Regions from separate parts of the Rhodoferax sp. GW822-FHT04A08 genome, predicted to be linked through region 2. Evidence: predicted binding sites of a transcription regulator. Region 2 holds the regulator's gene; each other region holds the start of a gene.
What was found. Region 2 encodes LexA, which represses DNA repair genes until DNA is damaged. Its sites were predicted from a motif close to ACTGTATNNNNATACAGT; they were not measured.
Positions count from the first base shown of each region.

Region 1: AC1RMF_RS00575 (DNA topoisomerase IV subunit B) is a predicted target of LexA. The motif match lies at 1,398-1,415, and genes of this name have one in related genera.
Region 3: recA (recombinase RecA) is a predicted target of LexA. The motif match lies at 4,556-4,573, and genes of this name have one in related genera.

Region 1 covers NZ_JBXAMW010000001.1:116,433-123,837, forward strand. The annotation lists gene AC1RMF_RS00565 (hypothetical protein) at 1-79, opposite strand, end outside; gene AC1RMF_RS00570 (MFS transporter) at 85-1,305, opposite strand; gene AC1RMF_RS00575 (DNA topoisomerase IV subunit B) at 1,448-3,427, shown strand; gene parC (DNA topoisomerase IV subunit A) at 3,499-5,880, shown strand; gene AC1RMF_RS00585 (FAD-dependent monooxygenase) at 5,975-7,150, shown strand; gene acpA (acid phosphatase) at 7,286-7,405, shown strand, end outside.
Region 2 covers NZ_JBXAMW010000001.1:858,948-866,352, reverse strand. The annotation lists gene AC1RMF_RS04060 (ExbD/TolR family protein) at 1-71, shown strand, start outside; gene lpxK (tetraacyldisaccharide 4'-kinase) at 76-1,143, shown strand; gene AC1RMF_RS04050 (Trm112 family protein) at 1,124-1,306, shown strand; gene kdsB (3-deoxy-manno-octulosonate cytidylyltransferase) at 1,318-2,106, shown strand; gene adk (adenylate kinase) at 2,209-2,862, shown strand; gene AC1RMF_RS04035 (asparaginase) at 2,924-3,907, opposite strand; gene lexA (transcriptional repressor LexA) at 4,021-4,695, shown strand; gene AC1RMF_RS04025 (hypothetical protein) at 4,806-5,048, shown strand; gene AC1RMF_RS04020 (DUF1993 domain-containing protein) at 5,076-5,579, opposite strand; gene AC1RMF_RS04015 (D-2-hydroxyacid dehydrogenase family protein) at 5,694-6,701, shown strand; gene AC1RMF_RS04010 (type IV pilus assembly protein FimV) at 6,708-7,405, opposite strand, start outside.
Region 3 covers NZ_JBXAMW010000007.1:284,888-292,292, forward strand. The annotation lists gene AC1RMF_RS15805 (SET domain-containing protein) at 1-230, shown strand, start outside; gene AC1RMF_RS15810 (biotin--[acetyl-CoA-carboxylase] ligase) at 363-1,157, shown strand; gene AC1RMF_RS15815 (SPOR domain-containing protein) at 1,159-1,818, shown strand; gene AC1RMF_RS15820 (sensor histidine kinase) at 1,801-3,273, opposite strand; gene AC1RMF_RS15825 (response regulator) at 3,270-3,944, opposite strand; gene AC1RMF_RS15830 (MarR family winged helix-turn-helix transcriptional regulator) at 3,990-4,472, opposite strand; gene recA (recombinase RecA) at 4,617-5,723, shown strand; gene recX (recombination regulator RecX) at 5,745-6,194, shown strand; gene argC (N-acetyl-gamma-glutamyl-phosphate reductase) at 6,523-7,405, opposite strand, start outside.

The DNA of each region.
Region 1 (7,405 bases), 740 kb from region 2:
CTCTGCTATACAGGGCGAACACCGCAGTCAGCAAGGCCACAACCACCAGCATCACGGACCAGCGCGCGTTGCGTCGCATGGGGTTCAGGCCGATTGCGGCTGTACGGCGCGCGCAATGGCGCGCTCCTTGATGGGCAGATTGACCAGTGCGGCTGCCACACCCAGGGCAATGGCGATCAGCCAGACGCTGTCGTAGCTACCGGTCTTGTCATACAGATAGCCACCCAGCCATACGCCCAGAAAGGAACCGATCTGGTGACTGAAAAACACAAAGCCGCTCAGCATGGACAGGTGGGCCACCCCGAAAATTTGCGCCACAGTGGCATTGGTGACTGGTACCGTTGAAAGCCACAACAGCCCCATCACACTGGCAAACAGATAGACCGACGCAGGCGTCAGCGGCGCCAGCAGGAACAGGGTGATGGCGACCGAGCGGGCAAGGTAGATGAACGCCAGGATCTTGCGCTTGGCAAGGCGCTGGCCTAGCACGCCGGCGGCGTAGGTACCGAACACGTTGAAAAGCCCCACCAGGGCCAAGGCGTAGCTCGCCACCTGAGGCGAAAGCCCCTTGTCCTTCAGATAGCTGGGCATGTGTACGCCAATGAATACGACCTGGAAGCCGCAGACAAAATAGCCCGCCATCAGCAACTGGAAGCTGGGGTACTTGAAGGCCTCGCGCATGGCTTGCAGGATGGATTGATCCCGGTGCATATGGGCATGGCCGCCGAAATCCGGCTCACGCAGCCCCCAGGCCAGCGGTGCTATCAGCAGGGTCGCAAATCCCAGCAATACCAAAGCCTGCTGCCAGCCGAAATGGCTGATCAGAAACCCCTCGGTGGGCACCATCAGAAATTGCCCGAAAGATCCTGCCGCCGCCGTGACTCCCATGGCCCAGGAACGTTTGTCTGCTGGCACATTGCGACCGATGACTCCATACACCACCGCATACGTGGTGCCCGACTGGGCCACACCGATCAGCACGCCGGCGCTCATTGCAAACAGCAGGCCACTGTCAGCGTAAGCCATGCCCAAAAGGCCCAGGCAGTAGGCGGCCGCACCTACCAGAATCACCCGGAAAGAGCCAAACCGGTCAGCCAGCATGCCGGCAAAGATGCCGGCCACACCCCAGGCCAGATTCTGGATGGCAATGGCAAAAGCAAAGGTTTCGCGACTCCAGCCACGGTCCTGCGTGATGGGCTGCAGCCACAGACCAAAGCCATGGCGAACGCCCATGGCCAGCGTGACGATCATGGCGCCGCAGACGAGCAACTGAAGTATGGATATACGTTTTTGTGTTTCAGGCATGCCACCTAATGTAGCCAATCTGTATAAGGTCAGGAACGTAGTCCCGTACCAGCCCTGTTGCCGACGTGACAATCAGCCGCGTGCCGCGGTTGGCTGTCTTTTTGTACAGTGAAAAATCAATCACCCACTACAATGCGCGCCTATGTCAGCCAAACCCCCCTCATCCAATTCCGACTATTCAGAAGGCTCCATCCGCGTCCTCAAGGGCCTGGAGCCGGTCAAGCAGCGCCCGGGCATGTACACCCGCACCGACAACCCGCTGCACGTCATCCAGGAAGTGCTGGACAACGCCGCCGACGAAGCGCTGGCCGGGCACGGCAAGAAGATCAAGGTCTGCCTGCATGTGGACGGTTCGGTATCCATCGAAGACGACGGCCGCGGCATTCCCTTTGGCATGCACCCCGAAGAAAAGGCCCCGGTCATTGAGCTGGTGTTCACCCGCCTGCATGCCGGTGGCAAGTTCGACAAGGGCAAGGGCGGTGCCTACAGCTTCTCCGGCGGCCTGCACGGCGTGGGCGTGAGCGTAACCAACGCCCTGGGCAAGCGCCTGGAGGCCACCAGTTACCGTGAAGGATCGGTGGCTCGCATCGTGTTTGAAGGCGGCGACGTGACCGAGCCGCTGCAGGTGCGCAAAGTGGGCGAAGGCGACCGCAAGTCCGGCACCACCGTGCGCGTCTGGCCCGATCCCAAGTATTTCGAGTCCGCTGTGTTGCCCATGAACGAGCTGACCCACTTGCTGCGCAGCAAGGCGGTGCTCATGCCCGGCGTCAGTGTTTCCCTGTTGAACGAAAAGACCAAGGAAACCCAGACCTGGCTCTACAAAGGCGGTCTGCGCGACTACCTGATGCAGTCGCTCAACGCCGAGCCGGTGATTCCGCTGTTTGATGGTGAAGGATTTGCCGACAGCCAGAGTGAGCAGTTTGCCGATGGCGAAGGCGCCACCTGGTGCGTGGCCTTCACCGAAGACGGTCAGCCCGTGCGCGAGAGCTATGTCAACCTGATTCCCACCAGCGCAGGCGGTACGCATGAAAGTGGTCTGCGCGACGGCCTGTTCACCGCCGTCAAGAGTTTCATCGACTTCCACAGCCTGTTGCCCAAGGGCGTGAAGCTCATGCCTGAGGATGTGTTTGCGCGCGCAAGCTATGTGCTCTCGGCCAAGGTGCTGGACCCGCAGTTCCAGGGGCAGATCAAGGAACGGCTGAATTCTCGCGATGCGGTGCGGCTGGTTTCCGGCTTTGTGCGTCCAGCCCTGGAGCTGTGGCTGAACCAGCATGTGGAATACGGCAAGAAGCTGGCCGAGTTGGCCATCAAGGCGGCACAAACCCGCCAGCGGGCTGGCCAGAAGGTGGAAAAGCGCAAGAGCTCCGGCGTGGCCGTGTTGCCCGGCAAGCTCACCGACTGCGAGAGCCGCGACATCCTCTACAACGAGGTGTTCCTGGTGGAGGGCGACTCTGCGGGCGGCAGCGCCAAGATGGGACGCGACAAGGAAAACCAGGCCGTGCTGCCCCTGCGCGGCAAGGTGCTCAATACCTGGGAAGTAGACCGCGACCGCCTGTTCGCCAATACCGAAATCCACGACATCTCGGTGGCCATCGGCGTGGACCCGCACGGCCCCAATGACGAGCCCGACATGAGCGGCCTGCGCTACGGCAAGGTCTGCATCTTGTCCGACGCGGACGTGGACGGTTCCCATATCCAGGTCTTGCTGCTCACGCTGTTCTTCCGCCACTTCCCCAAGCTGATCGAGACTGGGCACGTGTTTGTCGCGCGTCCGCCGCTGTTCCGCGTGGATGCACCGGCGCGCGGCAAGAAGCCTGCAAGCAAGGCTTACGCGCTGGACGAAGGCGAGCTCACCGTGATTCTGGACAAGCTGCGCAAGGAAGGCGTGCGCGAAGGCGCCTGGACCATCAGCCGCTTCAAGGGCCTGGGCGAGATGAATGCCGAGCAGTTGTGGGACACCACGCTGAACCCGGATACGCGTCGTCTGTTGCCGGTGGCCCTGGGGGCCATTGATTTTGGCCAGACCGAGGCGTTGATCACCAAGCTGATGGGCAAGGGTGAGGCGGCGGCGCGGCGCGAGTTGATGGAGTTGCACGGGGACTCGGTAGAGGTGGACGTCTGAAGCTCCCACACCCCGGACTTCGCCGCTGTGGGTACACCCGCCGCGCAAACATTTAGTTGAACAAGACAAACATGACCGACCAACCAATCATTGATCTCACTTCACCCGACGGCGGCGGTGATGACCAACTCAACCTGGCCACATACGCCCAGCGCGCGTACCTGGAGTACGCGCTCAGCGTGGTCAAAGGCCGGGCCTTGCCTGATGCCTGCGATGGCCAGAAGCCGGTGCAGCGGCGCATTCTTTACTCCATGTCGCGCATGGGCCTGGGCTTTGGCGGACCCAATGGCAACACCGGTGCCAAGCCGGTCAAGAGCGCCCGCGTGGTGGGCGACGTGCTGGGCCGCTTCCATCCGCACGGAGACCAAGCCGCCTATGACGCACTGGTGCGCATGGCGCAGGACTTTTCGCAGCGCTATCCGCTGATCGATGGCCAAGGCAATTTCGGTTCACGCGATGGCGATGGCGCTGCAGCCATGCGCTACACCGAGGCACGCTTGGCCAAGATCACCACGCTGCTGCTCGACGAAATCGACCAGGGCACGGTGGACTTCCAGCCCAATTACGATGGCTCCACCGAAGAGCCCAAGCAGTTGCCCGCGCGCCTGCCGTTCTCCCTGCTCAATGGCGCCAGCGGCATTGCGGTGGGACTGGCCACCGAAATCCCCAGCCACAACCTGCGCGAAGTGGCCGATGCCTGCGTGGCCCTGATCAAGTCGCCGCAGCTCAGTGATGAAGAGTTGTTCACGCTGATACCCGGCCCGGACTTTCCCGGTGGCGGCCAGATCATCAGCCCGGCTGCCGACATTGCCGACGCCTATCGCACCGGACGCGGCTCGCTGAAGTGCCGCGCGCGCTGGAAGATCGAGGACCTGGCACGCGGCCAATGGCAACTGGTGGTGACCGAGTTGCCACCGGGCGTAAGTACCCAGCGCGTGCTGGAAGAGATTGAGGAGCTGACCAACCCCAAGGTCAAGGCCGGCAAGAAGGCGCTGTCGCAGGAGCAGACCCAGCTCAAGGCCAGCATCCTGGCGGTGCTGGATGCAGTGCGTGACGAGTCCGGCAAGGAAAACGCCGTGCGTCTGGTGTTCGAGCCCAAGACCAGCCGCATTGAGCAGCAGGAGCTGATCACGGCCCTGTTGGCACACACCAGTCTGGAGTCGTCCTCGCCGGTGAACCTGACCATGGTGGGGCTGGACGGCAAGCCCACGCTCAAGTCGTTGCGCCAGATGCTGCAGGAATGGATCAGCTTCCGCCAGACCACCATCGAGCGGCGCTCGCGCCATCGGCTGGGCAAGGTGCTGGACCGCATCCACATCCTCGAAGGGCGCCAGACGGTGTTGCTCAATATCGATGAGGTGATCGCCATCATCCGGAGTAGCGACGAGCCCAAGGCGGCGCTGATTGCGCGCTTCAACTTGAGCGACCGGCAGGCCGAAGACATCCTGGAAATCCGCCTGCGCCAACTGGCGCGCCTGGAAGCCATCAAGATCGAACAGGAGCTGTCCGAACTGCGCACCGAGCAGGGCAAGCTGGAGGAAATCCTCAATAGCCCGGCTGCATTGCGACGCCTGATGATCAAGGAGATCGAAGCCGACGCCAAGACCTTTGCCGACGCCCGCCGTACCCTGATCCAGACCGAGAAGAAGGCCGTGGCCGAAGTCAAGGTGGTGGACGAACCGGTGACTGTGGTGGTGAGCCAGAAGGGCTGGGTGCGCACGCGCTCCGGCCATGGTCACGAGGCCAGCAGCTTTGCCTTCAAGGCCGGAGACGGCCTGTACGACACCTTTGAGTGCCGCAGCGTAGACACGCTGCTGGTATTCGGCTCCAACGGACGCGTGTACTCGGTCGCGGTATCGCTGCTGCCGGGCGGGCGCGGTGACGGCCAACCGGTGACGACTTTGCTGGAACTGGAAAGCGGCACCCAGCTGCTGCACTACTTTGCCGGACCGGCAAGCGCCACCCTGTTGCTCAGCAGCAGCGCGGCCTATGGCTTCCTTGCCAACGTGGAAAGCATGGTTTCGCGCCAGAAGGCGGGAAAGGCCTTTGTCACCTGCAACGCGGGCGAGACCTTGTGCAAGCCGTCCCTGGTGAGCGGCGCCCATGGGCGCGTGACCACGGCCGGTACGCCGGCCACCATGGTCCCGGTAGCCACGCATGTGGCCTGTGCCTCCACGGGCGGGCGCATTCTGACCTTTGAAATCGGCGAACTCAAAGCCATGGAGAAGGGCGGGCGCGGCTTGATGCTGATCGATCTGGAGCCCAAGGACACCTTGGCAGGCGCGGCAGCCTATACCCGCAGCATCCGCATCGAAGGCATTGGCCGCGGTGGCAAGGAGCGCGAGGAAACCCTGGAAATCCGCAGCTTGAACAATGCCCGCGCCGCCCGTGCACGCAAAGGCAAGGCGGCCGATCTGGGCTTCAAACCCACTGGCATCACGCGGGTCGAGTAAGCCCGTATTTCCGTCGGAGCCGGGCTCGCCCGGTTGTTGATTTGGCGCAAATGCGCTGTCAGCAAACCTCAAGACGGTAATTACACAATGTGTCATGCATAAAAAATTGCTGATAGCGGGCGGGGGAATCGGTGGACTGGCGGCTGCCCTGGCCTGCGCGCGTGCGGGCTGGAGCATGGAGTTGCTGGAACAGTCCCCGGTCTTTGGAGAAGTCGGTGCCGGCATCCAGCTCGGGCCGAACGTGGTCAAGGTGCTGCGAGAGATGGGATTGGAGCCGGGCCTTCAGCGCGTGGCAGCCTACCCCAGTCAGCTGGAAGTGCGCAACGCGGTGTCCACCGAACGCTTGGCGGTGTTCCCCCTGGGCAAGGTGACGGAGCAGCGTTATGGCGCGCCTTACGTGTCGATCGCCCGTGCCGATATGCATACCTTGTTGCTGGATGCGGTGCGCCAACACGACAGCGTGGGGCTGCACCTGGATTCGCGCCTGGCAGGCATTTCCACGACAGACCACAGCGTGCGCGTTGAGACCGTGCAGGACCAGGCATTCGAGGCGCCCTTGTTGGTGGGGGCCGACGGCTTGTGGAGCCAGGTACGCAAGGAGGTCATCGACGATGGCGCTCCGCGCGTGACCGGCCACCTGGCGTTTAGGGCCATGCTGCCGCAAAGCACCTTGCCCGTGCCACTGCGCAGCCAGGTCGTCACCGCTTGGATGGGGCCGGACTTTCATGCGGTGCATTACCCGGTGCGCGCAGGCGAGTGGCTCAATGTCGTGTGCATTGTGCACGGCAAGGTGGTGGGTGATCCGCAGTCCTGGGACCACAGCGCCAATGCCCACGAGCTGCGCAGCCGCATGTCCCAGGCGCGTGGCGCCTTGCGGGATCTGATTTATGCCATTGACCAATGGCGTCTCTGGCCTCTGTGTGACCGCGAACCCATGGGCAGCGCAGCCGAGCACGCCAAGGGTCGCATTGCCCTGCTGGGGGACGCAGCCCACCCCATGCGACCTTATCTGGCGCAGGGTGCCGGCATGGCGATCGAGGACGCGGCGGCCTTGGCTCGCTGCATCAGTGAAACGCCGCAGGAAATACCGCACGCCTTGCGGCGCTATGCCGAGATGCGCTGGCAGCGCAATGCCAGGGTGCAGGCACGTGCCATCCAGAACGGCAAGATCTACCACCTCAAGGGTCTGGCGCAGGTGGGACGCGACCTGTCGCTCAAGCTGCTGGGCGCAAGGCTGATCGACGTGCCCTGGCTCTACAACGGCCCCTGATACGCGCGCAGAGCGGCGTAACATGGCGCCTCCACAGGAGACGCCATGAAGTCCTTTCGTACCTATTCTTTTGAAGCTTGCAACGCACTGGCGCAAAGCGCCCGCGTAGCCGCCGTGCTGACTCTGGCCGGGGCCATGGCGGCATGTGCCAGCAGCAGCACCAAGCCCGACGCGGCAAGTCTGGATCGCATCCAGAACGTGGTGGTGATCTATGCCGAGAACCACAGCTTTGACAACATCTATGGCCTGTTCCCC
Region 2 (7,405 bases):
CTGCACGGCGCGCAGGCCTGAACCACATCACGTTCGCGACACAGACGTCCGCTCAGGCTGGTATTCAGTAAAGGCATGGGCGTTGGTCATGATCTGCCCCAGAAGCTGGGCATGACCTTGGTCAGCGCCTGGCAGCGTCGCGGAGTCATTGCCACCCTTCTGCTCCCCATCAGTCTTGTCTACGCCGCCTTGGTATTTCTGCGCCGCTGGACCTATCAATCAGGACTGCGCAAGGCAAAGGTATTAGACCGCCCTGTCATCGTGGTCGGCAATGCCATTGCGGGCGGAGCCGGCAAGACGCCAACCACGGTGTCCATTGTTTTGCACTTGCGCTCGCGTGGATGGAAGGTGGGCGTTGTGTCACGCGGTTATGGGCGCCAAAGTGACGACGTTCGCGCAGTTTCCGCCAAGGACAACGTTGCATCCGTGGGTGACGAGCCTTTGCTGATTGCACGCGCTACGGATGTGCCGGTTTACGTGGGGCGTGACCGCCACGCCGCAGCCAGCGCCTTGCTTATGCAACACCCGGATACACAGCTGCTGGTGTGCGATGACGGGCTGCAGCATTACGCCTTGTACAGAGACATAGAGGTTTGTGTATTTGATGATCGCGGCGTGGGCAACGGCTGGATGCTACCCGCCGGCCCCCTGCGTGAGCCGTGGCCGCGAAAGGCCTTGCAGGCGGCGGGACAGGATGATGCGCGCTTGCTGGTATTGCATACCGGCTTGCACAAACGCTTGCCTGGATTCTCCGCAGAGCGCTCTCTGGACCGCCATGCTGTTGACCGCCATGGCGCAAAGATCGAAATCGCCACGCTGAGGCAGCCGTTGTTGGCGCTGGCTGGTATTGCCAGACCCGAAGCGTTCTTTTCGTCTCTTACCGCGATGGGTATTGCGCTGGACAAATCGCTACCGCTGCCCGACCACTTCGACTTCCAGTCACTGAACGCCGACCTGTTGCAGGGTTACCAGGTTCTCTGCACCGAAAAGGATGCCGCCAAGCTTTGGGAAATCTGGCCCGATGCGTTGGCCGTACCGTTGATCCAGACGCAGGAATCCGCCTTTTGGGTTGCACTGGATGGTCTGGTGGATGATGTGCGCCGTACAAAGCTATCATCCACACATGGACACCAAACTGCTTGAACTGATTGTCTGCCCCGTCACCAAAGGGCCACTTGAGTACGACCGTGAGAAACAGGAGCTGATCTCCCGCTCTGCCCGCTTGGCTTATCCGGTGCGAGACGGCATACCCGTGCTACTGGAGAACGAAGCACGGACACTCAGCGACGCCGAACTTGGCCTGTAAGCGTCCCGGAGATGGCGTTTACCGTATTGATACCGGCGCGGTTGGCGTCGACCCGGCTTCCCAACAAACCGCTGGCAGACATTGCTGGCATTCCCATGGTAGTCCGCGTGGCGCAACGTGTGACTCGGGGGATGCCACCCACGGTGCGGGTTGTGGTGGCGGCGGATCACCCTAGCATCCTATTGGCATGCCAACAGTTTGGCGTGGAGGCCGTGCTGACCCGTGAAGACCACCCCTCGGGCAGCGACCGCCTGGCCGAAGCCTGCGTGCTGCTGGGTTTGGCCGACGATGACATCGTCGTGAACGTGCAAGGGGACGAGCCCTTGATAGACCCCGCCTTGGTACATGCAGTTGCTCGATTGCTGGAACAAAACCAGGGCGCGAGCATGGGCACGGCAGCGCACAGCATTGACAGTGTGCAAGACTTCAAGAATCCGAATGTGGTCAAGGTTGTCCTGAACGCTTCGGGAATGGCTTTGTATTTCAGCCGGGCACCTATCTCCTGGTGGCGTGACGGCTTTGCCGAAGGCATTCAGACGCTGCCAAAGCCTGCGCCACTTCGCCACATCGGTATCTACTCCTACCGTGTGGGGTTCTTGCGCAGCTTTCCCTCTCTGGCACAGGCGCCTATGGAAATAACCGAAGCACTGGAGCAGCTGCGCGCCCTGTGGCACGGCCATCAGATTGCTGTACATACGACCGATGCCGCGCCGGGCGCAGGGGTCGATACACCGGAAGACTTGGAACGTGTTCGACGCGTGTTTGCTGCCGGCGCCCCACCTGCATCATCTGTAAGTTAGCCTATAGGCACGCCATGCTATTCTCGCGCGTTAATTTGCATTCTGTAGCTGCGGGCGAAAGCTCCGTGATGAGCACATCATTTAAGTAAAAAGAGGGGTTCCATGAGACTGATTCTGTTGGGCGCACCCGGCGCCGGGAAAGGCACACAAGCCACATTCATTTGTCAAAAATTCGGCATCCCGCAGATTTCCACGGGTGACATGTTGCGCGCAGCGGTCAAGGCCGGTACTCCCCTGGGCCTGGAAGCCAAGGCGGTGATGGCGGCGGGTGGTCTGGTCAGCGACGAACTGATCATCAATCTGGTCAAGGAGCGTCTCACGCAGCCGGACTGTGCCAACGGCTTCCTGTTCGACGGATTCCCTCGCACCATCCCCCAAGCTGATGCCATGAAGGCCGCTGGTGTGACGCTGGACTATGTGCTGGAAATCGACGTTCCCTTTGAAGCCATCATTGAGCGCATGAGCGGACGCCGTTCGCACGCAGCATCGGGCCGCACTTACCATGTGAAATTCAATCCACCCAAGGTGGAAGGCCTGGACGACATTACCGGCGAGCCGCTGATCCAGCGCGAAGACGACAAGGAAGAGACCGTTCGCAAGCGTCTGGATGTGTACAGCGCGCAAACGCGCCCACTGGTGCAGTACTACTCCGAGTGGGCCCAAAAGGAGCCAACCAAGGCACCCAAGTACCGCGCCATCAGCGGCATGGGCGATGTGGACTCCATCACGGCGCGGGTGTTTGAAGCACTTCAGTAATCAACTTCGTACAACCCCAAAGGGCCGCAAGTGCGGCCCTTTGCATATGTGGTGATCGCGCCTAAGTCGCCTCAACCAGGTCCAGCATGAGCGCGATGCGAGCCTTTACGGCCGACAAACCGTAATGAGCAAAGCCACCATCAGCGGCGGCGGCAGAACCCACTACACAGCCGTAGGCGCATCGGCTAACGCGCACGACCCGTACGCCCTGACGTTGTGCAAGCTGCAACGCGGCCTCAAGATCCTTGTGAATAGTGCCGTTGCCGGTTCCGGCAACGACAATGCCGCGTACCGGTGCGTCACCCTCCACAGGGTTGAGCAGGCTGCGCACGATGGCACCACTGGCACCTGCGTGATTCAGCAAGACTTCCACACGCGGCAAACCGCGCGCCTGCAACTGTGCGCAGTCCAGTCCAGGCCGCAGGGCATCCGCATTCGGCCAATTGAACAACAGGCGAACGCTCCCTTCCTCCACCACGCCGAGGGGGCCGGCCTCGCCCGCATCAAATGCGTCGACGCGATAGGGATGCACCTTCTGCACATGCGCCGCTTCGAATATCTTGCCCGCGCACACCACCAACAGGCCCCGCGCACCTTGAAAACATGCCACCGTGGCCGCATCCGCCATATTCGTGGGCCCGTCCGGCGCAAGTGAACTGGCCGGCCGCATGGCGCAGGTCAATACCACTGGCTTCTGGTTGAGCATCTTCCCTGGCAACGCTCGCGACAACCAGTAGGCGGTTTCTTCCAGCGTATCCGTCCCGTGCGTGATGACGACTGCACGCACATCCGGCATCTGCAGATGGTGGAGAACCCTGGCAGTCAACGTGAACCAATCACCGTGCTCAAGATCCTTGCTGTCGATCTGACAAACCTGTTCAGACACAGGCAGATCGTCGCCCATTGCCTTGCCAAGACCAGGCACCGACTGAAGCAACTGTTGAACGCCCACTTGGCCGGCCGTGTATCCCACGTTGTCTCCAGCGTTCTGCGCCTTGCCGGCAATCGTCCCACCCATACCTAGAAAAACCACTTTTTTCGCCATATCACGTCACCCTCTTGTCAAAAGCATAAAACTGGTTAAAAATACAGTCACTGGATAAGAAAACAGTGTCTGCAATCCCAGTGATCCATCCAGTGCACACCAAAGGAGTCAGCATGCTCGAAAGCCCCAAACTCACTGCCCGACAACAGCAGATTCTGGATTTGATCCAAAGCGCTATTGCACGTACCGGGGCTCCTCCTACCCGTGCAGAAATCGCCAACGAACTCGGTTTCAAGTCCGCCAATGCGGCTGAAGAGCATCTGCAGGCCCTGGCCCGCAAAGGTGTCATCGAATTGGTCAGCGGCACTTCTCGTGGCATCCGACTCAAGAGTGAGACTTTGCGCTCCATCAACGAGTCCAGAGTCAAACAATTCTCCCTGCCTCTCCCCGGTTTGGCCCAACTGGCGTTGCCTCTGGTGGGCCGCGTTGCAGCAGGCTCTCCCATTCTCGCCCAAGAGCATGTGGACCAAACCTACTACGTGGAAAACAGCCTGTTCCAGCGGCAACCGGATTACCTGCTCAAGGTACGAGGCATGTCCATGCGTGATGCGGGAATCATGGACGGCGACTTGCTCGCCGTGCAAGCTACCAAAGATGCCAAGAATGGCCAGATTATTGTGGCCCGGCTCGGCGACGAGGTGACTGTCAAGCGCTTCCGCCGCAACAAACACCTGATCGAACTGCATCCGGAAAACCCGGATTATCAAACCATCGTGGTGGAACCTGGAGACCCCTTCGAAATCGAAGGACTCGCAGTTGGCCTTATCCGCAACACCATGCTCATGTGAGCCGCAACCGGGAGAAATCTATGAATATCGCAATGCTTATGCAAGATAAACTGGTCCAGGGTTTGCACCGCCTTATGGGCGGCCTGCCACATAGTGCCAGGCCGACACCCATGGCCGTTCAAAATGCGTTCCCTCGAGGCGGCATGACAGCCTGTCTGGCTGGCGTCAGCCGTGGGACTGATGCGATCAATCTGTCGCCCGCCATGGCTTCTTCCAGGCCTTTGCGGGTCTTGCGTGTGGTGGACAGAGGCCAAACGCCTGCCGGCGTAGGCAGGCTGGTCATTTCGGGGCGTATGGCTGACGTTTGTGCCGAGTTGGACCGCTTGGCCGCCAGCGAGGCGGCGTTGCACTAAGAGCGGCCCTTCTGGGTGTGCACCCGGTCAGGCGGCTGCACCCAGCAGATAGTCCTTTTTTCCCACATCCACGCCGTTGTGACGCAGGATTGCATAGGCTGTGGTGATGTGGAAAAACAGATTCGGCAGCACCCACTGTTTCAGGTATGCCTCACCTTGCATTGTGCGCATGGTGTCCCTTCCTACTGGGAAGGTGATTTCCTTGGACTCGGTTCCGTCCACTGCGTGCGCTGGCACGGTCTGCAAATAGGCCAATGTTTTTGCAATGCGTTCTTTTAGTTCAGCCAGTGTTTGCTCGTCATCCGGAAATCGGGGCGCCTCCATCCCAGACAGCCTGGCAATTCCGTTTTTTGCGGCGTCACATGCAATCTGAATCTGCTTGGTGAATGGCAGCATGTCCGGCGCCAGACGGTACTGCGTGATGGCAACAGGATCACACTTCTTGGTATCCACAAAGGCTTGCGCCTTATCCAATAAATGACTCAGGTTGCTGAGCATGCCTGCAAATACCGGAAGGCTGGCCGATGACATGGAAATGGACATGGATATCTTTCAAACGAGTAAACCAAAGGGAAGCGCATGTTAGCGCCTATCCGCCGCCGTTCTGCCTGAGTTTTTCTGTCTCCATCAAGGCACAATGGGGGCATGAACATAGTGATTCTGGACGATTACCAAGATGCGGTGCGCAAGCTCGAATGCGCCAGCAAGCTGCAACCCTATCAAGCCAAGGTGTACACCAACACGGTCAAGGGTCTTGGGCAGCTTTCGGTGCGACTCAAGGATGCCGACATTCTGGTGCTCATACGTGAACGCACCGCAATCAATCGCCAGCTCATTGACAAGCTGCCCAAGCTGAAATTGATTTCCCAGACCGGGCGTGCTGGCAGCCATATCGACCTGCAAGCCTGTACTGAACGTGGCATTGCTGTATCCGAAGGCGCCGGCTCACCGGTGGCGCCGGCTGAACTAACCTGGGCGTTGCTGATGGCGGCCATGCGCAGGTTACCCCACTACATTGGCAATTTGAAGCACGGGGCCTGGCAGCAGTCCGGACTGAAGGCGAGCTCCATGCCCCCAAATTTTGGAATTGGCACCACACTGACCGGCAAGAAGCTGGGCATATGGGGATACGGAAGAATAGGCAAACTGGTCGCCGGATATGGCAAAGCATTTGGAATGCAGACCATCATCTGGGGAAGTGAGTCTTCCCGCGAGGCGGCAGTGCACGATGGCCACATTGCGGCGCCCAGCAAGGAACTGTTCTTTACACACTCCGACGTGATTTCCTTGCATCTGCGACTGAATGAGGCAACGCAACACATTGTGCGAGCCAGTGACCTTGCCTTGATGAAACCCACCTCGATTCTGGTCAATACATCCAGGGCCGACTTGATTGAACCTGATGCACTGATCAGTGCCTTGAACCGGGGGCGCCCCGGTCTGGCGGCGGTGGATGTGTTTGAGACGGAACCCATTCTTCAGGGCCACGCTTTGTTACGCCTGGAGAACTGCATCTGCACTCCCCATATTGGCTACGTGGAGCAAAGCACCTACGAGGAATATTTTGGTGCAGCGTTTGACAATGTGGTGAACTTCATCAAAGGCACGCCAACCAATATCGTCAACCCTGGCGCACTGCAGGTGCGCCGCTAACCTGGCTTATTTCTGTTCCGGCTTGTTCGGCTCGGGTTTGACAAAACCGGACATATCGAAATCGATGAGGTTCCCGGGCTCCGGCTCTTTGTCCGGCACGCCTTCGCCACCGATGTCCAGATCCAGGTCCACAACTGGCTCATCCACCGTGCCTGAAATCGTCGGCAGAGGCACAGCGGCGGCCTCGATATCTATATGCTCTATATCAGGATGCTTCGGCTCCAGAACCGCGACCTGAGAGCTGGACAGCCGCGACGTACTGAAGGGCACCATAGACGAATCTGCCGGTTGACTCAACCGCTTGAGGATGCCGTAGAGAAGCAACAAGTCTTTGAACGCCTCCAGGTCAATGCCCTGTTCCGGATCATCCTCAGGAGTTCTCACCAAGCACTGTTCGATGAAGTCCACCGTGTATTCGGTTGGCCACAACACGACGATCTGCTGACAGATTTCATCGTAGGCGTCCAGACCATTGCCTTCCGACAAAAAGTCGGCATATGGGGGCACGCGACCTGTGAAGTACTGGTTGAATTCAGCGCGATAACGCTCGAAATCCTCGCGTCGACTCAAGGTGTGGAAGATCTTTAGCAAGTCCAGATACACCAGAGGATTGGCTTCGGAACTGTTTTGAATACTCTCTTCCAACAAGCGCACGGCGTCATCATGCTGACCTAACGCCATGAAGAATTCGGCTTGCTGCCGAA
Region 3 (7,405 bases), on a different contig from region 2:
GCAACTCGTCGCGCTGGATCAACCATTCCTGCGACGCCAACTGCGAAGCCGACGAGCAGGACGGCCGCGTGTTCATCAAGGCCCGCCGTAATATCAAGGCGGGTGAAGAGCTGAACTACGACTACGGCCTGATCATCGACGAGCGCTACACCAAGAAGCTCAAGGCCGAGTACCCCTGCTGGTGCGGTGCCAAGAAGTGCCGCGGAACCTTGCTTGCGCCGAAGCGTTGAACACCCCCAGGCTGCGCGCACTGCGTGTCGCTGCGCCACCCCCCTTGCAGGGGGCAATGCCAGCGGCCCGGCAGAGCCGGTTCCACGGCATTTCTGGGAAGGGGCATTCACGCGCTGCTTTGGGAGTCATGAATGACGATTCGCTGGCCCGCTGAAACCATCTGGGAGCAGGTGGAGCCCTTGTTGCCGGGCTTTACGGTTGAGGTATTGCCGCAGGTTGATTCCACCAATACCGAGTTGATGCGCCGAGCCCGTGCCGGGCAGACCGAGCCCATTTTGCTGGTGGCCGAGCGCCAGACCGCTGGGCGCGGTCGGCTGGGGCGGGACTGGCACAGCGATACCCAGGCAGGCGGTGCGACGCTGACGTTTTCCCTGGGGATGCCGCTGCAGCCCGCTGACTGGTCGGGTCTGTCCCTGGCGGTGGGGTTGGCCGTCGTGGAGAGCCTGCACCCGTCGCTGCAGCTCAAATGGCCCAACGATGTCTGGCTGCAGGAGCGCAAGCTGGCGGGCATTTTGATCGAAACCACCAGCATCGGCGATGTGCGTTATGCCGTGATCGGCATCGGTATCAACATCCTACCCAGAGCTGCAGAAGGTTTGCGTACAGCGCCAGCGGCGTTGACGGAAGTTATGCCGCAGGTGGATGCGCCGACAGCGTTGGGCGCCGTCGTGTTACCACTGGTGCGGACGTTGCAGGCGTTTGAAGCCAGTGGGTTTGCTCCGCTGCGCACGGCGTTCCATGGTCGCGACCTGCTGTATGGCCGCGAAGTGATCTGCACGGACGGCACCACCGGCACGGCACGGGGCGTGGACGCGGTCGGTGCGCTGCTGGTGCATACTGCCAGCGGACTTCAGAAAATCAGCAGTGCGGAGGTCAGTGTGCGACCGCAGACACCCGCTGACCCACCTAACGGATCTTCGGCCTGACATGTTGCGATTGCTTGCACTGGTTCTGCTTCTTGCCAACGCGATGTATTACACCTGGGGCAACGGATATTTGCTGCCCTTGGGTTTCGGCCCCGTGCAGCAACGCGAGCCGCAACGACTGGCGCAGCAGATAGAGCCGGATTCCGTCAAGCTCATCAGTCCCCAGGAATTCAAGCGCATCGAAGAGCAGGTCAAGGCCGACCGTGAGCCCAAGGAATGCCTGCAGGCGGGGCCGTTCGATGATGCGCAAAGCACGGTGTTGCGCCAGGCCTTGGGGGACGCTTTGCCCGTCGGCTCCTGGCAACTGGATGAAGAGCATGTGGCTGCGCGCTGGATTATCTACATGGGCAAGTACGCTGGCGCGGAGGCCTTGGCAAAGAAGCGCTCCGAGGTCGTGGCGATGGGTATCAAGACCGAAAGTCTGGAGAACGCCGCTTTGGAGCCAGGCTTTTCTCTGGGCGGCTTTGACACCAAGGCCGATGCCGATGCAGCGCTTGCACGCCTGTCTGCGCGGGGACTGCACACGGCCCGCGTGGTGCAGGAGCGTGAGGCGTTGCAGGACTATCAGCTCAAGTTGCCTGCCGTCAATGCCGCACTCAAGGCCAAGCTGACCGATCTGCGCGGACCACTGGCAGGCAAGTCGCTACACGCCTGTAACTAATTCTCCGTAGGTCGTCACCCCGGCATCCGCCGGAAAGCGCACGGTAAAGCAGCATCCCGGCGGTGTCTGGCCCGGGCGGGCGTCTTCCACCGTGACCTCGGCGCGGTGTTGCCGCGCAATTTCCAGCACGATGGGCAGCCCCAGGCCGGAGCCATCGGCTTCGTTGCCCAGGGCACGGTAGAAAGGCTGGAACACCAGTTCGCGCTCGGCCAGGGGGATGCCGGGACCGGAGTCCTCCACCTGAATGACCTGCACCCGGCTGAAGGGGTCGATCAGCACCCGCGCGGTGATCACGCCCGGTTTGTCGGCGCCGGATGGCGTGTAGTTGATCGCGTTGTCCACCAGGTTGCGCACCATCTCCTTGAGTAGGGTCGGGTTGCCCATCACCATGACGCCATCGGATCCGGGTTGCGCGCCCTCATAGCCCACGTCGATGTGCTTGTCCATGGCGCGTGGTACGCAGTCGCGGATCACGTCCATGGTCAGCCGTGCAACGTCACAGGGCTGGTGTGCCAATATCGTGCTGCTGCTTTCGGCGCGTGCCAGGGCCAGCAACTGATTGACGGTGTGGGTGGCGCGAATGCTGGAGCGGCCGATCTGACGCAGGGACTGCTTGAGGTCTTCGGCGCTGGCACCTTCGCGCTGGGCCAGATCCGCCTGCATGCGCAATCCCGCCAGCGGCGTCTTGAGCTGGTGGGCGGCATCGGCCAGGAAGCGCTTTTGCGTGACGATGGACTCTTTCAGGCGCATCAGCAGATCATTCACAGAGGCCACCAATGGCGCCACTTCCATGGGGACCGCCTCGACCTCCAGCGGACTCAGGTCATCCGGGTTGCGCGCGCGAATGCGTTCTTCCAGCCGGTTGAGCGGCTTGATGGCCTGCACCAACGCCAGCCAGACCAGCAGCACTGCCAGCGGTAGCACCACAAACTGCGGCAGCATCACGCCCTTGACGATCTCCGTGGCCAGGACAGAGCGCTTGTCCATGGTCTCGGCCACCTGGACCAGCGCCGGTCTGCTATTGGGGACGTCCAGCTTGACCCACATGTAGGCCACTTTGAGCTCGCTGCCCTTGTACTCGTCGTCGCGCATGTGTACTTCGCCGGTGGTGCTCTTGTCATCGTCCCCGGGCAGAGGGAGATTTCTTTCGCCACTCAAGAATTCGCCTTGTGGTCCCAGCACCTGGTAGTACACCGTGTCGGCGTCATCGGCGCGCAGCAGTTCGCGCGCGGGCAGGGGTAGCACAAACTGCGCATGGTTGTTCTTAAGGGTGATGAGTTGCGCCAGGGCGCTGACGTTGTATTCCAGCGCGCGGTCAAACGGCTTGCCCGCAATGCCTTGCGCCACCAGCCAGGTCAGCACCAGGCTGATAGGCCACAGCAGCAGCAATGGCGTGAGCATCCAGTCCAGGATTTCCCCGAACAGGGAGCGCTGCTCGCGCTGGAAGATTTTCACCCCGGAATCTTCTCCAGGCAATAGCCCAGTCCGCGCACGGTTGCAATCCGGATCGGTCCCTTTTCGATCTTCTTGCGCAGACGGTGGATGTAGACCTCGATGGCGTTGTTGCTGACCTCCTCACCCCATTCGCACAGTCGCTCCACCAGTTGGTCCTTGCTGACCAGACGTCCGGCGCGCTGCAGCAGCACTTCCAGCAGACCCAGCTCGCGGGCAGACAGTTCCACCATCTTGCCGTCGATGGTGGCCACACGACCGGCCTGGTCGTATATCAGCGGACCGTGCTTGATGCTGCTGCTGGATGCCCCCATGCCACGGCGCACCAGGGCGCGCACACGGGCTTCGAGTTCCTGCAGGCTGAAGGGCTTGGCCATGTAGTCGTCGGCACCGTAGTCCAGACCTTTGACGCGTTCTTCCACGCTGTCGGCCGCGGTGAGTATGAGGACGGGCAACGATGAGCCGCGGGCGCGCAGCTTCTTGAGTACTTCCAGGCCGTGCATTTTGGGCAGGCCCAGGTCGAGGATCAGCAAGTCGAATTCGGTATTGGTCATCAGCGCGGCGTCGGCCTCCGAACCATTGGCCACATGGTCCACCGCGGCACCTGCGCTGCGCAAGGCCCGCAGCAAACCGTCCGCCAGGACTTGGTCATCTTCCGCAATCAAAATCCGCATGGCCGTCTCCTTGTTTTCGCCATTCTAGGCCTGCACCGTGCGCATTTACCGTCCGCTGTAGGCCTCCAGCCCCAGAGCGATCACGGTAACGACTTCGTCACCGACGGCCGCGCGCATCTCGCTTTCAGCCTGCGCGACGGCTTCCTGGTAGGCGCCAAGCCAAGCCATCCCGGTGTCTGTGAACACCACGCGCTTGGCGCGGGCGTCGACCGGATCGTTCTCGCGGCGCACCATGCCCCAGGCTTCACACTGCGTGACCAGGGTCGCCATGGCCTGTTTGGTCATGCCGGCAGCCTGTGCCAGCTCGGTCAGGCGTGCGCCGTCAGGGGGGAGGTGGCGGGTGATGTGGATGTGGGCTGCGCTGACCTGGCCGCGTGCTGCCAGATTGGACAGCCCCAGAGGCACGCTGGGGTGTTGCGCCATGCATTCCATGACCCGTGCGTCAAACCGCTCCTGCGCCAGGCGCAACCAGTGGCCCAGATGGGTGCTGCGCCAAGAAGATTGTGGTTCTGGCGGTGCTGTGATCATGGTTCAAATGGTAATGCAAACTGACTAAATATTGTGTTTACCAATTTCAACAAGCCCCGTTAAACTACTGTTCAAGCATCCAGCCTGTAATTAAATGCAGATGCTGAGCAAGCCACAACCCGATTGATTTTTAAGGAGATTTCCATGGACGCACCCGTCAAGAACCCCAACAACACGAATGGCGCCAACACCGAAAAAGCCAAGGCGCTGCAAGTCGCGCTGGCGCAGATCGAAAAGCAGTTCGGCAAAGGCACCATCATGCGCCTGGGTGAGGGCGAGGTGATCGAGGACATCCAGGTGGTCTCCACCGGTTCGCTGGGGCTGGATATCGCCCTGGGCGTGGGCGGCCTGCCGCGTGGCCGCGTCGTGGAAATCTACGGCCCGGAATCCTCCGGCAAGACCACGCTGACACTGCAAGTCGTGGCCGAAATGCAAAAGCAAGGTGGCCAATGTGCTTTCGTGGATGCCGAGCACGCACTGGACATCCAGTACGCGCAAAAACTGGGCGTGAACCTGCAGGACCTGCTGATCAGCCAACCCGACACCGGTGAACAAGCGCTGGAAATCGTCGACAGCCTGGTGCGTTCCGGCGCGGTCGATCTGATCATCGTGGACTCGGTGGCGGCACTGACCCCCAAGGCCGAACTCGAAGGCGAAATGGGCGATTCCCTGCCCGGCCTGCAAGCCCGTCTGATGAGCCAGGCGCTGCGCAAGCTCACCGCCCACATCAAGAAGACCAACTGCATGGTCATCTTCATCAACCAGATCCGCATGAAGATCGGCGTGATGTTCGGCTCGCCCGAAACCACCACCGGCGGCAATGCGCTCAAGTTCTACGCCTCCGTGCGCCTGGACATCCGCCGTACCGGCACCATCAAGAAGGGTGAGGAATCCATCGGCAACGAGACCAAGGTCAAGGTGGTCAAGAACAAGGTGGCGCCTCCCTTCAAGACGGCCGAGTTCGACATCCTGTTCGGCGAAGGCATCAGCCGCCATGGCGAAATCATCGATATGGGCGTGAACGCCGGCATCCTGGAAAAATCCGGCGCCTGGTATGCCTACCAGGGCGAAAAAATCGGCCAGGGCCGCGACAATGCCCGCGAGTTCCTGCGCGAAAACGCTGATCTCTCGGTAGAAATCGAAAACAAGGTGCGCGAGTCCCTGGGCATCCCGCTGCTGCCGGTGGTCGAGGTGGAAAAGGTCAAGGGCAAAAAGGCTGACAAAGCCGATAAAGCAGACAAGGCTGCGTAAGCCCGGTGCTGCCGCGAAGCAATGGCCGTCACACCGCTTTCCCTGACCGGTCGGGCCTTGCGGCTGCTGTCCACGCGTGAGCACTCACGCGCGGAGCTGGAGCGCAAGCTGGCGCCGTATGAAGAAGAGCCCGGCGCCTTGGCCAAGGTGCTGGATACCTTGCAGGCCAAGGATTTCATCAACGAAGGCCGGGTGCTCGAGTCCGTCATTCACCGCCGCTCCGCCAAGCTGGGGGCGCAACGTATCAAGCAGGAGTTGCAGGCAAAGGGGTTGGAGCCCGAAGCAGTTGCCAGAGCCCTGGATACGCTACGCGCCAGCGAGGTGGAGCGTGCGCGCGAAGTCTGGCGCAAGAAGTTTGGTCAACCGCCTGCCGATGCGTCTGAGCGGGCAAAGCAGATGCGGTTCCTGGCGGGGCGCGGTTTTGGTGGGGATGCGATTCGGCGAGTGGTTTCTGGGGGCGATGAAGACTAATTGCCTTTTGCAGCCTGCTGACTTTTTCTTGCGAGCCCGCCGCCGGAGTGGGGTATGCGTTTTGCTCCGTGTCCCCCGGCCCTGAAGGGCCTCCTCCTTTATCTGCGCAAAATGCATACCCCACTCCGGAGGCTCGAAGTGCGAGCGCCACAGGTTGGAAGTGCTATTTAGAGACACTGCATTACAGTGCGCACCCATACCCGGAGGCCCGTGAGGGCGGTGCGTTTTGCGCAGGTAAAGGAGGAGCGCCCAAAGGGCGCGGGGGACACGGAGCAAAACGCGCCGCCCTGACGGGCCGTAGCGCGTACCAACAACCCGACTGAGAGCGTTAAAGCCCCAACATCAACTGCAAGTTCTGCACCGCAGCACCCGATGCGCCCTTACCCAGGTTGTCCAAACGGGCAACCAGCAAGGCGTGACCAAATTCCTCATTGCCAAACACCCGCAACTCCATCTTGTTGGTGTCTTTGAGGGCCACCGCATCCAGCTTCAGGTCGGCGGTGACGGGCTCCACTGTCACCCAGGTACTGCCCGCATAGTGCTTGGCCAATGCCGCGTGCAAATCCGCAGAAGTGGGTTTGCCGGGCAATGTGTCCAGATGCAAGGGCAACTGCACCAGCATGCCTTGGTCAAAGTTACCCACCGAGGGCACAAACAAAGGCCTGCGGGTCAGGCCGGTGTAACGCATGATTTCCGGGATGTGCTTGTGCTTCAGGCCTAGGGCGTACAGCTCAAACGGCGGTGCCTTGCCCTGCTCGTAGGCTTCCATCATGCTGCGCCCACCGCCCGAATAGCCGCTGACCGATGGCAGGCAGACAGGGAAGTCGGCAGGCAGCAGACCGGCATCCACCAGGGGGCGTATCAGCGCAATGGCGCCGGTGGCGTAGCAGCCTGGATTGGCCACGCGGGTTGCGCCGATCACGGCATCGCGCTGGCCTGCGGCCAGTTCAGGAAAGCCATAGACCCAGCCTGGCGCCGTGCGATGGGCAGTAGAGGCATCAATCACCTTGGGGCCGGTGGTTCCGGTTTCCCGGGCGATGGCATCCACCATGGCTACGGACTCGATGGCGGCGTCGTCATGCAGGCACAGGATCACCAGATCGGCCTGGGTCATCAGAGCTTTCTTGGCGAGTGGATCCTTGCGCAATGCTGGATCAATACTGAGTAGCTGGATGCCAGCCATGGCCAGCAGCCGCTCACGAATTTGAAGG